DNA from 3 places in the Bacillus sp. 11B20 genome. Region 1 is predicted to be linked to each of the others. Evidence: riboswitches for the same ligand, from Rfam matches in the RefSeq annotation. Region 1 holds a riboswitch; each other region holds the start of a gene.
The links. A riboswitch is a leader RNA that binds a small molecule or an ion and turns the genes downstream of it on or off. The one in region 1 is predicted to bind S-adenosylmethionine.
Positions count from the first base shown of each region.

Region 2: it holds a riboswitch for S-adenosylmethionine, as region 1 does, so the genes downstream of both, ACN6NB_RS07350 (DUF2292 domain-containing protein) here and ACN6NB_RS15095 (methionine ABC transporter ATP-binding protein) in region 1, are expected to answer to the same signal.
Region 3: it holds a riboswitch for S-adenosylmethionine, as region 1 does, so the genes downstream of both, metK (methionine adenosyltransferase) here and ACN6NB_RS15095 (methionine ABC transporter ATP-binding protein) in region 1, are expected to answer to the same signal.

Region 1 is NZ_JBLZWZ010000009.1:179,692-184,115, reverse strand. Features, by position in the region: gene gcvH (glycine cleavage system protein GcvH) at 1-337, shown strand, start outside; gene ACN6NB_RS15115 (YusG family protein) at 382-618, shown strand; gene ACN6NB_RS15110 (toprim domain-containing protein) at 750-1,094, shown strand; gene ACN6NB_RS15105 (thioredoxin family protein) at 1,108-1,410, shown strand; gene ACN6NB_RS15100 (SCP2 sterol-binding domain-containing protein) at 1,531-1,872, shown strand; SAM riboswitch class I at 1,975-2,083, shown strand; gene ACN6NB_RS15095 (methionine ABC transporter ATP-binding protein) at 2,238-3,263, shown strand; gene ACN6NB_RS15090 (methionine ABC transporter permease) at 3,256-3,924, shown strand; gene metQ (methionine ABC transporter substrate-binding lipoprotein MetQ) at 3,939-4,424, shown strand, end outside.
Region 2 is NZ_JBLZWZ010000007.1:603,170-607,593, forward strand. Features, by position in the region: gene ACN6NB_RS07335 (dihydroorotate dehydrogenase) at 1-447, shown strand, start outside; gene pyrF (orotidine-5'-phosphate decarboxylase) at 419-1,123, shown strand; gene pyrE (orotate phosphoribosyltransferase) at 1,131-1,769, shown strand; SAM riboswitch class I at 1,932-2,034, shown strand; gene ACN6NB_RS07350 (DUF2292 domain-containing protein) at 2,151-2,255, shown strand; gene ACN6NB_RS07355 (phosphoadenylyl-sulfate reductase) at 2,301-3,002, shown strand; gene ACN6NB_RS07360 (inorganic phosphate transporter) at 3,016-4,080, shown strand; gene sat (sulfate adenylyltransferase) at 4,138-4,424, shown strand, end outside.
Region 3 is NZ_JBLZWZ010000008.1:864,783-869,206, reverse strand. Features, by position in the region: gene pckA (phosphoenolpyruvate carboxykinase (ATP)) at 1-1,325, opposite strand, end outside; SAM riboswitch class I at 1,552-1,686, shown strand; gene metK (methionine adenosyltransferase) at 1,882-3,084, shown strand; gene asnB (asparagine synthase (glutamine-hydrolyzing)) at 3,233-4,424, shown strand, end outside.

The DNA.
Region 1 (4,424 bases):
CAAAGTAGAAGGAGATAAGGTGCGTATCGGTATTACGCATTTTGCTCAATCTGAGCTTGGCGATATCGTGTTCGTTGAGCTTCCTGAAGTAGGAGACAAAATCACAGCGGACGAGCCTTTCGGAAGTGTAGAATCAGTGAAAACAGTTTCTGAACTTTATGCACCGATCAATGGCACAATCGTCGAAGTGAACGATGAGCTGGATGACAGCCCAGAATTCGTCAACGACTCTCCATATGAAAAAGCATGGATGATCGTTGTAGAACCAGCTGATGCATCTGAAATCGAGAACTTAATGACTGCTGAGCAATATGAAGAAATGACAAAAGAAGACTAATTCATGTGAAATTGGACACTCTACCTTTATGGGGGGTGTCCAATTTGTCTTTTCAAAAAGAACAGGTGGATATAACAGAGCATGTCACTGGACGATTCAAAGAAAGCGGCATGGTGCTTTATCATCAAAATGAAGAGATTGGCACAATGATTAGTGAAAACCAATATGAGCTGAAATCGGGATATTCCTATGATCAAAATCGTTTTTATCGTCTAACGGATACATTGACCGATGGGACAGAAAAATATGTAGACTGTGACGATGAAAATGGGTGGTGCTAATCACAGAGGAGACTGCAGTGAACAAAAACTGCAGTCTTTTTGATGACGAGGCGCCCAATCTTTACAACCTGAATGAAAGATTGTAATCTAAGGAAGAAGTGAATCAACGTCAAAAGGGCCGGGTGATCGTGATGAATGTCGAGATAGAAAAGGTCATCATTGTAGAAGGTAAAACAGACAAACAAAAGCTGAAAGAAGTCATAAGTGAACCTGTTACCATCATTTGCACCAATGGCACGATCAGTACATCGAAGCTGGACCAGCTTGTGGACGATTTAGTGGGGAAAGACGTTTACATATTAGCAGACAGTGACGATGCAGGCGACAAACTGCGGAAGCAATTTCGAAAAGAATTCCCTGAAGCACTTCATCTTTTTGTCGACAGAACGTACCGCGAAGTGGCCGCTTCACCGTCAGCCCACATTGCATCTATCCTATTAGCTGCAAACATTGATGTTCATTCGAAATATTTATGAGGGTGGACGTATTATGAAAGAGATTGAAGAACACGAATTCAAAGAGATAGAGGACGATTTATTTCTTTTATACTTATATACACCGTTTTGCGGAACATGCCAGCTGGCAAAGAAAATGCTGGCAGTCGTAGACGCCATGCAGCCGGATGTACCATTTTACGAAAACAATTTAAACTATTCACCAGGCTTTGCAAAAGCATTTGAGATCGAGAGTGTTCCTTGCTTTCTACTGTTTAAAAAAGGAGAATTGGTGCAAAAAGGCTATGCCTTTCACTCAGTTCCATATCTTCATGAAATGATTGAAACCGCTAAATAAAGCGGTTTTTTGTCATATTTCAAGAAATTCATTTGAAAATTTGTCGAGTTATTTATAAAGGACAAGAAGATGTTTGTAGAGAAATGTTATGTATAACCAAATGACAGGGAGGTTATACATGTGGAAAATGTGAAAGCCCATGGTAACACAGGGCAGCGTTTATTATTAAAACCGCTGCTCTCATCATCATCCTTGAAGATTACATTTGAGGCGGAAACTGACTCTTGTACATTGATTGTGGATGAACGTGGTGAAGTGAAGAAACTACCTGCAATTGAGTTATCGGATCTCATCTTTTATGGTGAGAGGAAAGAGATTCTACAATTATTAGATGGAGATATGTCCTTACAGCAGTTAATCAGCAGAGGACAAGTCAAAGTCAAAGGGTCATTCCGTGCGCTCCTTAGACTAGAGGCAGTGCTTTGGCTGACGAACGGTTTTTTTCGAAAAATGATAACGTAGTTGTTTACTTGGAAATTAGCGATTTACAGCGTTGACATATCTCAGATAGCATGATATTCTACGTTAGTAAAAACATGAACATCACATAAAACAACATATTTTCTCTTATTAAGAGAGGTGGAGGGACGTGCCCTATGAAACCCGGCAACCGTCAGCATAGCTGAAATTGGTGCCAATTCACTCAAAGCCGCAGCGCTTTGAAAGATGAGAGAAAGGCGTAATTGACATAAAAGGCCTTTCTGCTTGCGTTGCAGTTAGGTCTTTTTTACTGACCTGACGTCAGGCTAGAGTCATGACAGAAAGAAGAATAAATAACGTATGTGATGGAAACCTATAGATTCAGCAAGAAAGCAGGTGATCAGACTGTGATTCATTTACAGAATGTATCAAAAACGTATCATTCAAAAAGCGGAAATGTTGATGCCGTGAAAGACGTCAACTTGGATATTGATAAAGGTGAAATATTCGGAATTATCGGGTATAGCGGTGCAGGAAAAAGCTCGCTTATTCGCCTATTAAACGGTCTGGAGCTGCCAACAGAAGGAATTGTTGAAGTGGCAGGCAACCGGATCAATGAAGTATCGAATGCGAAACTTCGGAAAGCAAGACAAGAAATCAGCATGATCTTCCAGCACTTTAATTTACTTTGGTCAAGAACGGTGAGACAAAACATTATGTTCCCGCTTGAGATCGCAGGTGTACCGACATCGAAACGGAGAGAGCGTGCGAATGAACTGATTAAATTGGTCGGTTTAGAAGGAAAAGAAAATGCGTATCCGTCTCAGCTTAGCGGCGGGCAAAAACAGCGTGTCGGCATTGCGAGAGCATTAGCGAATGATCCAAAGGTTCTTCTATGTGACGAAGCGACATCTGCGCTAGATCCGCAAACGACCGATTCAATCCTTGAGCTTTTGGCCGATATTAATAAACGACTAGGGCTCACGATTGTGCTCATTACACACGAAATGCACGTCATTCGCAAAATTTGTCATCGCGTCGCAGTCATGGAAAATGGACGTATTGTTGAAGAAGGCGAAGTATTACGCGTCTTCAGACAGCCAAAGGAAGAAATGACGAAGCGATTTGTGAAACAGCTTGCGGAACCAGAGGAAGCGAAAGAAACAATCGAGCACGTCCTAGAGCGAGTAAAAGAAGGTCAGGTCGTACGGTTGTCCTTTATCGGTGATTCTGCCGAGCAGCCACTGATCACAGAAATCATTCGATCGTTTCATGTTGATGTGAACATCCTTCAAGGGAAGATTTCTCAAACGCAGGAAGGCGCGTTTGGAACACTCTTTATCCACATTAATGGAGAAGAGACTGAGGTAGAAAAAGCCATCGCCTATATCCAAAGCAAACAGGTTGAAATCGAGGTGATGACACATGTTTGAGAAATGGTTTCCGAACGTTGATTTAGACGTCATCTGGAGTGCAACAGGTGAAACGGTGTATATGACACTGATTTCATTGGCATTTGCCTTTGCCATTGGTATTATCCTTGGACTATTACTCTTTCTAACGAGTAAAGGCGGTCTTTGGGAAAATAAACCGATTAATGCTGTCATCGGCGCTGTCGTCAACATTTTCAGATCGATTCCTTTTATCATTTTAATTATTCTTTTACTAGGGTTCACGAAATTCTTAATGCATACGATTCTTGGTCCTAATGCAGCACTCCCTGCCCTTGTCATAGGGTCAGCTCCATTCTATGCACGTCTTGTCGAAATTGCACTGCGTGAGGTAGACAAAGGAGTCATTGAAGCAGCACGATCAATGGGAGCAAAAACGTCGACAATCATTTTCAAAGTATTACTGCCAGAATCATTGCCAGCCCTTATTTCAGGTATTACCGTAACAGCGATTGCTCTAATTGGCTCTACTGCGATTGCAGGTGCAATTGGAGCAGGCGGACTTGGTGACCTCGCCTATGTGGAAGGGTACCAATCTGGTAATACAGATGTCACACTTGTAGCCACTGTGTTTATTCTGATCATCGTCTTTATTATTCAAATAATCGGTGATTTGATTACAAATAAAATTGATAAACGTTAAGGGAGGATTTATTCATGAAGAAATTGATTCTAAGTGCACTATTTCTAGCATTTGCAGGTATTTTAGCTGCGTGCGGTTCATCTAATAACGCAAGTGAAAGCAAAACCATTACGGTTGCCGCTTCAAAAACGCCGCATGCCGAAATTCTTGAAGAAGCAAAACCACTTCTAAAAGAAAAAGGCTACGATTTAAAAGTGAAAGTACTTAGCGATTATAAAATGTACAACAAAGCGTTAGCTGAAAAAGAAGTGGATGCGAACTTTTTCCAACATATCCCTTACTTAAACGAAGAAAATAAATCAAACAAAGATTATAACCTAGTGAGTGCTGGTGCGGTTCACCTTGAGCCTTTCGGTATCTACTCTAAGAAATACAAATCAGTAAAAGATATTCCAAACGGCGGAACAATCATCATGACAAACAACGTAGCTGAACAAGGTCGTATGCTTGCCCTTCTGCAAAATGCTGGTGTCATCAAGCTTGATCCAAAGGTTGATACA
Region 2 (4,424 bases), on a different contig from region 1:
AAGCTGTCACCTAACGTAGCAAATATTGTGGAGATTGCTCAAGCGATTGAAGCTGCTGGAGCGGATGGACTCACCATGATTAACACATTAATCGGTATGCGTTTAGATTTAAAAACAGGGAAACCCATCCTTGCCAATAAAACAGGTGGATTATCAGGACCAGCTGTCAAACCGGTCGCTGTGCGCATGGTACACGAGGTGAGTCAAGCGGTTTCTATTCCGATTATCGGGATGGGCGGAGTGCAAAGTGCTGAAGATGTACTTGAATTTTTACTAGCAGGTGCAAGTGCAGTAGCTGTCGGCACAGCCAATTTTGTAAATCCATTTATTTGCCCGGAAATTATTGAAGAGCTGCCAAATGTGTTAGCAGCATATGGTTATTCATCTGTAGAGGAATGCATCGGAAGGAGCTGGAAACATGAAGCACTTGCCCATCATCGCGCTTGATTTTCCATCAGGGAAGGACGCGCTTGCCTTTTTAGACCCTTTTGAAGGGACACCATTATTTGTGAAGGTCGGCATGGAGCTGTTTTACCAAGAAGGACCTGCCATTCTTGATGCGCTGAAAGAAAAAAATTGCCGCATTTTTCTTGATCTAAAATTACATGATATTCCAACAACCGTGCAAAAAGCGATGAACCGGCTTGCTGCACTTGGTGTTGATTTGGTCAATGTGCATGCTGCTGGCGGGAAACGAATGATGCAGGCTGCGTTAGAGGGACTTGAAAGCGGAACCCCTGCCGGACAAAACCGCCCGGGCATCATTGCAGTGACCCAGCTGACTAGTACGTCAGAAGACATGATGAGAAATGAATTACTCATTGACCGTCCGCTGCAAGAGACTGTTATCCGGTACGGACAATTAGCATATGAAAGTGGGCTAGACGGGGTTGTTTGCTCTGTTCATGAATCTAAAGCACTTCATGAACATATTTCACCATCCTTTCTCACTGTAACGCCAGGAATTCGCTTACCGAATGATCAAACCGATGACCAACAGCGCGTGGCGACACCGGCCTATGCAAAAGAGCAAGGTGTTTCACAAATCGTTGTCGGAAGATCAATCACAAAAGTTGATAAACCAATAGAAGCCTATCATCAAATTTTGAAAGAGTGGGAGTGACTGCCAGATGAAATCAAAAATCGCGAAACATCTATTACAAATCAAAGCGGTCTCATTAAAACCAGACGAACCGTTTACATGGGCGAGCGGTATAAAATCACCGATCTATTGTGATAACCGCCTGACATTGTCATATCCACAAGTGAGACACGACATTGCTGAAGGTCTAAAAGATTTGATTCTCACTCATTTCAAGGGAGCAGAGGTTGTCGCGGGTACTGCAACAGCAGGCATTCCTCATGCGGCATTAGCAGCAGACCGCTTGAACATCCCGATGTGTTATGTCAGAAGTAAGCCGAAAGCACATGGAAAAGGAAATCAAATTGAAGGGGCCGTATCAAAAGGCCAAAAGGTTGTCGTTGTAGAAGACCTTATTTCCACAGGAGGCAGTGTACTTGAAGTGGTCGCTGCTCTTCAAGATGAGGGCTGCGAGGTACTAGGAGTTGCCGCGATCTTCACATACGGACTGCCAAAAGCAGCGGCAGCATTTCAAGAAAAAAATATTCCATATGTCACCTTAACAGACTATGACACATTGACAGACGTGGCACTTGAATTGAAAGCGATTGAGCCTGCTGCGATGAACAAACTAAAACGCTGGAGACAAGATCCTTCCTCTGAATCTTGGATGGAAGAAACGGTCTGAAAAGTGAAAGCCCATCGTTAACAAAAACTGTGCCTGCCCGCACAGTTTTTTTGTTTAGGTAAAAATAGTAAAATAGACTCAAATTTTAATAAAAACTAATCCTATCAATAAAGTCGGGTTGACTTTTGTTTGAATTGTGTTAATATTTAAGACAAATTGAAACTCTTATCCAGAGAGGTGGAGGGACTGGCCCGATGAAACCCGGCAACCTGCGATTCGCAAGGTGCTACTTCCTGCAAAATGATTCTATTTTGAAAGATAAGGAAATCGTGAGCTTCCTCATCTTTCTTTCGGACTGAAAGAAAGTTTTTTTATTTTAACGGTGAGGAGGAAGAGGAGATGGAAGTGAAACAAAATCAGGATGAGGACTTAGTAAAGCATATGCAAGAACTGATTGGGGATATGAAATTCGGTTCAATTACGTTAATTGTTCAGGACGGTCAAGTGATTCAAGTGGAAAAGAACGAAAAAATTAGATTGAAGTAGTGCGGAAAAAAGCAATATGAGCTGTACTCCGGAAGGGGAGAAATCATGTTAACTTATGAAAATTGGCAAGAGCCGTCCATTACATTTCAAGAAGATGATTTGTATAAAGGAGCCCTGTCTGTACTGAAATGGGCGTACGGTCATTATGGTGACCAGCTCGTATATGCGTGCAGCTTTGGGATTGAGGGCATCGTTCTGATTGATCTGATTGCAAAAGTAAAAAAAGATGCGAAAATTGTCTTTTTAGATACAGGTCTGCATTTTAAAGAAACATACGACACAATTGATGCAGTAAAGGAAAGATACCCGGGTTTAGACATTGAATTGAAAACGCCTGAGCTGACGGTTGAACAGCAAAATGAGCAGCACGGTGAACAATTATGGAAAACAAATCCTCAAAGCTGCTGCCATATGCGTAAGGTCATTCCTTTGCAAGAAGCCCTATCTGGTTATCCAGCTTGGCTTTCCGGTTTAAGAAGAGAGCAGTCACCAAAACGAGCAGGGACGAATTTCTTAAATAAGGATGAAAAATTCAAATCAGTGAAAGTATGTCCGCTTATCCATTGGACGTGGAAGGACATATGGAGATATGCATCTAGAGAAGAACTTACTTATAATCCGCTGCATGACCAGGGATATCCAAGTATCGGCTGTGCACCGTGTACACAGCCAGCATTTACTGCAGATGATCTGCGTTCTGGCAGATGGTCAGGCACAGCAAAGACAGAGTGCGGATTACATGAGTAAGGGAGCATAATGTATGGAAATCGCCGCAATTTTATTTAGTCTATTCTTTGCTTTAAACATAGGCGCAAGCGGAGCAGCTGCTTCTATGGGCATTGCGTACGGGTCAGGCGCGATTCAAAAGCCCATTTATGCGCTCAGCGTTTGTGCAGTTGGGATTTTAGCAGGTTCAGTGATTGGCGGCGGTGAGGTCGTCAAAACGATCAGCTCTGGTATTATGCCAGAATCAGTCATTACACTTGAAATCGTTTGTATTATCATTGGTTCTGCTGCACTATCACTTTTCATAGCGAATCTGATGGCGATCCCTTTATCAACAAGTGAGGTCACAGTAGGGGCTGTGGTTGGTGTGGCCGTCGCGTATAAAGTATTGTTTGTGAAATCCATTTTAGTGATTGTGGCATTTTGGGTGATCATCCCGATTTTCGCCTTTCTTTTTACCTTTGCTGTCGTCAAAATCATCAGAATGTTCCCTAAACGGAAGCTGTCTAAAAAAGGCACAGCTATTTTATCTGTCGTGTTAATCCTCAGCGGATTTCTAGAGGCGTTTTCAGCTGGTATGAACAATGTCGCAAATGCGGTCGGTCCGCTTGTCGCGTCAGGCGTTTTGTCAGTCGGGCAAGGAACTCTTTACGGCGGGATCTTTGTTGCACTTGGTGCGCTTTTGCTTGGGAGAAGGGTACTAGAAACAAACGGAAAGAAAATCACCCGCTATCAAACGGGCGAAGGGATTTTACTTTCGAGTACCGGTGCCGGGCTTGTCATCGTCAGCTCTATTTTTGGGCTGCCTGTTCCGCTTACACAAATCACCTCCTCGTCTATTATCGGGCTTGGAATGGCAAAAGGCGGGCCAAACATTTTTCACAAACATGTTGTGAAAAAAATGCTGAAAGTGTGGGTGGTGTCACCCTTCTTATCACTCAGCCTATCGTATTTGCTGGTGAGCCTTTTCTTAAAAGGAGACTATTACTCTATCTTTATCATGATGAGTGTACTGCTTGCCTCACTTGGTGCGCTGAGTCTGATGAAGGCAGTCAAAAATGAGAGCAGCTCTATTCATGAACAGGGCGGCGGGATTTAATCACAAATCCGACTATTAACATCTAATAAATATGAACATTGAGAGGAAGATGAACAAATGAGTTTAACACCACATGGTGGCGTATTAATTAATCGAGTAAATGAAGAATATGATCTCAGCACAGCTGCAAAGGAAATTGAACTAGATGCGATCTCCTTTGCAGACCTTGAACTCATTGCAATTGGCGGATATAGTCCAATTGAAGGGTTTTTAACAAAAGCTGATTATGAAGCAGTTGTGAGCAATATGCGGCTAGCAAGTGGTGTCGTTTGGTCTCTTCCTATTACACTGCCAGTGACAAAAGAAAAGGCGGCGGAAATCCATCAAGGCGATATCGTGTGCTT
Region 3 (4,424 bases), on a different contig from region 1:
GCGAGATTCATTCGTTTGCCTGTGCCATAGCCTCCGCCAGTCCAGCCTGTATTCACAAGGAATACTTTAGCACCGTGCTCATCGATCTTTTTGCCAAGCATTTCAGCATAGACGTGAGCTGGAAGCGGGAGGAATGGTGAACCGAAGCACGTAGAGAATGTCGTTTCTGGTGATGTGACACCGCGCTCAGTTCCCGCTAATTTACTTGTGTACCCGCTCAAGAAATGGTACATTGCCTGTTCTTTTGTTAAACGGCTGATTGGAGGTAAGACGCCAAACGCATCAGCTGTTAAGAAAACAATGGCAGATGGATGTCCTGCGATACTTGGTTTCACGATGTTATCAATCATTTCGATTGGGTAAGCAGCGCGTGTATTTTCAGTAAAGAATGTATCATCATAATCCGCTTCACGTGTTTCTTCATCAAGCACAACGTTCTCAAGAACTGATCCGAAGCTGATCGCTTTGTAGATCTGTGGTTCTTTTTCTTCACTTAAGTTCACACATTTCGCATAGCATCCGCCCTCGATATTGAAGACTCCTGTGCCAGACCAGCCATGTTCGTCGTCTCCGATCAGCTTGCGGCTTGCGCTTGCAGAAAGCGTCGTTTTCCCAGTACCTGAAAGTCCAAAGAATAAGGCTACATCGCCTTCTTGACCTACGTTTGCTGAGCAGTGCATGGATAAAATATCTTGCTCAGGAAGCAGGTAGTTCATCACAGAGAAAATGGACTTTTTCATTTCTCCTGCATATTCTGTTCCACCGATAAGAATCGTGCGTTTTTCAAAAGAAACGATGATAAACGTTTCAGAGTTTGTGCCATCTGTTGCAGGATCTGCTTTGAAGTGCGGTGCAGATAAGATGGTGAAAGGTTTTTCATTTGAAGAAGGTGTTGACCCGTCAGGTCTGATAAATAGCTGCTTGGCAAAAAGATTGTGCCATGCGAATTCGTTTACAACTGTAATCGGCATACGATATCTTTCATCAGCGCCTGCAAACCCTTCAAAGACGAATAGTTCATCACGTTCTTTTAAGTATGACACAACCTTTGTATATAAACGGTCAAATGCTTCTTTGGAGATCGGCTGGTTGACTTGACCCCAATCGATTTTATGCTCAGAGCTTTCTTCTTTGACGATAAATTTATCTTTAGGCGAACGTCCTGTGTAGGCTCCAGTTGTCGCGCGGACAGCTCCTGTTGATGTTAAAACGCCTTCATTACGTGCCAAAATCTTTTCAACAAGTTTCGGAACAGATAAATTTTGGTGCGTATTTTCTAATGAGAGCAATGACTGCAAATCTTCTTTTAAATCCACTGAGTTCATAAAAAAACCCTTCCTTTACCGTTGAATTTGTTTGTTTCGATTAGTATAACACATTAATAATAATAGTCTATACTATTTAAACATTTTTGTGTGTGTTTTTTCATTTCTGCTATGAAAATATGCTTTTTGGTGATGCTAATGATGAGGAGAAAAAAGAGGGAGATAATTCTTATGAAGCATTGACATGACGCAAGGGTTTAAGATAAGATATCTTATTGAACGGATACTCTTATCCCGAGTTGGTGGAGGGACAGGCCCGATGAAGCCCAGCAACCGGTTTCTTATGAAAAAGGCATGAACATGCTGAGAAACCAAGGTGCTAACCTGATGCAAGGTACAAGAACACCTTGAGCGATAAGAGTGAAAGGCATGCGATCTCAGACCCTTTCCTCGCAATGAAGGAAATGGTTTTTTTATTTTTGGGATATCATATGAACAAATTGCCAATAACATCTCTAATATAAACGTTTTTAAATATAAGAGGGAACGAGTTCCGTATCATATTGGAGGCCTCATCTTGGGATGATGTGGTCTTGTACAGGAGGAAATAGCCATTATGAGTCAAAATCGTCGTTTATTTACTTCAGAATCAGTGACAGAAGGACATCCGGATAAAATCTGTGATCAAATTTCAGACAGCATTTTGGATGAAATTTTAAAGAAAGATCCAAATGCACGTGTTGCCTGTGAAACTTCTGTTACAACCGGTCTCGTATTAGTAAGCGGTGAAATTACAACGTCTACTTATGTCGATATTCCAAAGACGGTGCGTGACACAATTAAGGAAATTGGCTACACACGTGCGAAATATGGTTTTGATGCGGAAACATGTGCGGTCCTTACATCAATTGATGAACAGTCTGCTGATATTGCGCAAGGTGTAGACAAAGCGCTTGAAGCACGTGAAGGAACAATGACTGAAGAAGAAATTGATGCGATTGGTGCAGGTGACCAAGGATTGATGTTTGGTTTTGCCAACAACGAAACCGAAGAGCTCATGCCGCTGCCGATTTCCCTAGCGCATAAATTATCTCGCCGTTTAACAGAAGTACGTAAGAATGAGACACTTGCATACCTTCGTCCAGACGGAAAAACACAAGTCACAGTTGAATATGATGAGCAAAACAAACCAGTTCGTATTGACACAGTGGTTATTTCTACGCAGCATGCACCAGAAGTGACGCTTGAACAAATCCAAAGTGACTTAAAAGAGCATGTCATCAGCCCTGTCGTTCCAAGTGAACTGATTGATGAACAGACAAAATACTTTATTAACCCAACTGGCCGTTTCGTGATCGGTGGACCTCAAGGGGATGCTGGTTTAACTGGACGTAAAATCATCGTTGATACGTATGGCGGATATGCTCGTCATGGCGGCGGTGCTTTCTCAGGTAAGGATGCAACGAAGGTTGACCGTTCTGCGGCATATGCTGCTCGTTACGTAGCGAAAAACATCGTAGCTGCCGGCCTTGCAGATTCTTGTGAAGTACAGCTTGCTTATGCAATTGGTGTTGCACAGCCTGTATCGATTTCAATTGATACATTCGGAACAGGAAAAGCTTCTGAAGAAAAATTAATTGAAGTGGTTCGTGCAAACTTTGATCTTCGTCCAGCTGGCATTATTAAAATGCTTGACCTGCGCCGTCCGATCTACAAACAAACAGCTGCATACGGACATTTCGGCCGTCACGACTTAGATCTTCCGTGGGAAAAAACGGATAAAGCCGAAACACTTCGTAAAGAAGCATTGGGACAATAACAACATAGAAAACCGCTTATTTTAAGCGGTTTTCCTTTTGATTAAAAAAAAATCTGTAAAAAGCGAAAAAATGTGAAACAAAATCGGACAAAATACTGTCTAATTATAGGTCTACTTTTAAGAAATAACATAACGTGGAGGCAATAATATGTGTGGGTTTGTTGGTGTATTTAATCACCGTCCATTGTCCGAAACTACTGAACAGGAAGAGCTAATTAAACAAATGAATCGTCTCATCGTTCATCGCGGTCCGGATGATGAGGGTTACTTTCATGATGAGCATGTAGGATTTGGATTTAGACGTTTAAGTATTATAGATGTTGAGCACGGAAAGCAGCCGCTTTCTTATGAAGATGAAAAGTACTGGATTATTTTCAACGGAGAAATTTATAACTATGTGGAGCTGAAGGAAGAGCTTGTGAAAAAAGGCTATACATTCAGCACAGATTCAGATACGGAAGTACTTCTTGCCACATACCGTCATTATAAAGAAGAAGCGGCTTCAAAGCTTCGCGGCATGTTTGCATTTTTAATTTGGGATAAAGAAGCGCAATTATTATATGGCGCAAGAGATCCTTTTGGCATCAAACCGCTTTATTTTACACAAATGGATGAGCAAGTGTACTTTGCGTCTGAACGCAAAAGCTTGATGGCAGTGAACGAGAACATTTTATTTGATGAGACATCCTTACAGCAATACATGTCATTCCAGTTCGTACCTGAGCCAAATACACTTGATCAAAAGGTGCACAAAGTAGAGCCTGGTCATCAGTTTACTTTACGCCCAGGACAGGAGATTGAATTTAAGACTTACTGGAAAGTTCAATTCAAGCCTGAACAAACACAAGAACAAAAGCTGATTGAAGAAGTCCGCGATGCAATCTATGATTCTGTGAAAATTCACATGAGAAGTGATGTTCCTGTTGGTTCATTCCTATCAGGTGGTATCGATTCTTCTTTCATCGTATCTGTCGCAAAGGAATTTCATCCTGAGCTGAAGACGTTTTCTGTTGGTTTCCAGCAGGATGGCTTTAGTGAAGTTGATGTGGCGAAGGAAACGGCTGATAAGCTGGGCTTACAAAACTTCAGCGCTGTGATTTCTCCTGAGGAATATATGAATGAGCTTCCGAAAATTGTTTGGCATTTAGATGATCCTTTAGCTGATCCGGCGGCGATTCCATTGTACTTCGTGGCAAAGGAAGCCAAGAAACAAGTGACGGTTGTTCTTTCTGGTGAGGGAGCAGACGAGCTGTTCGGTGGTTATAATATTTACCGTGAGCCGCTTTCTCTTAAACCATTTGAATCTGTTCCATCTATGCTGAAAAAGCTTCTTCTTCGTC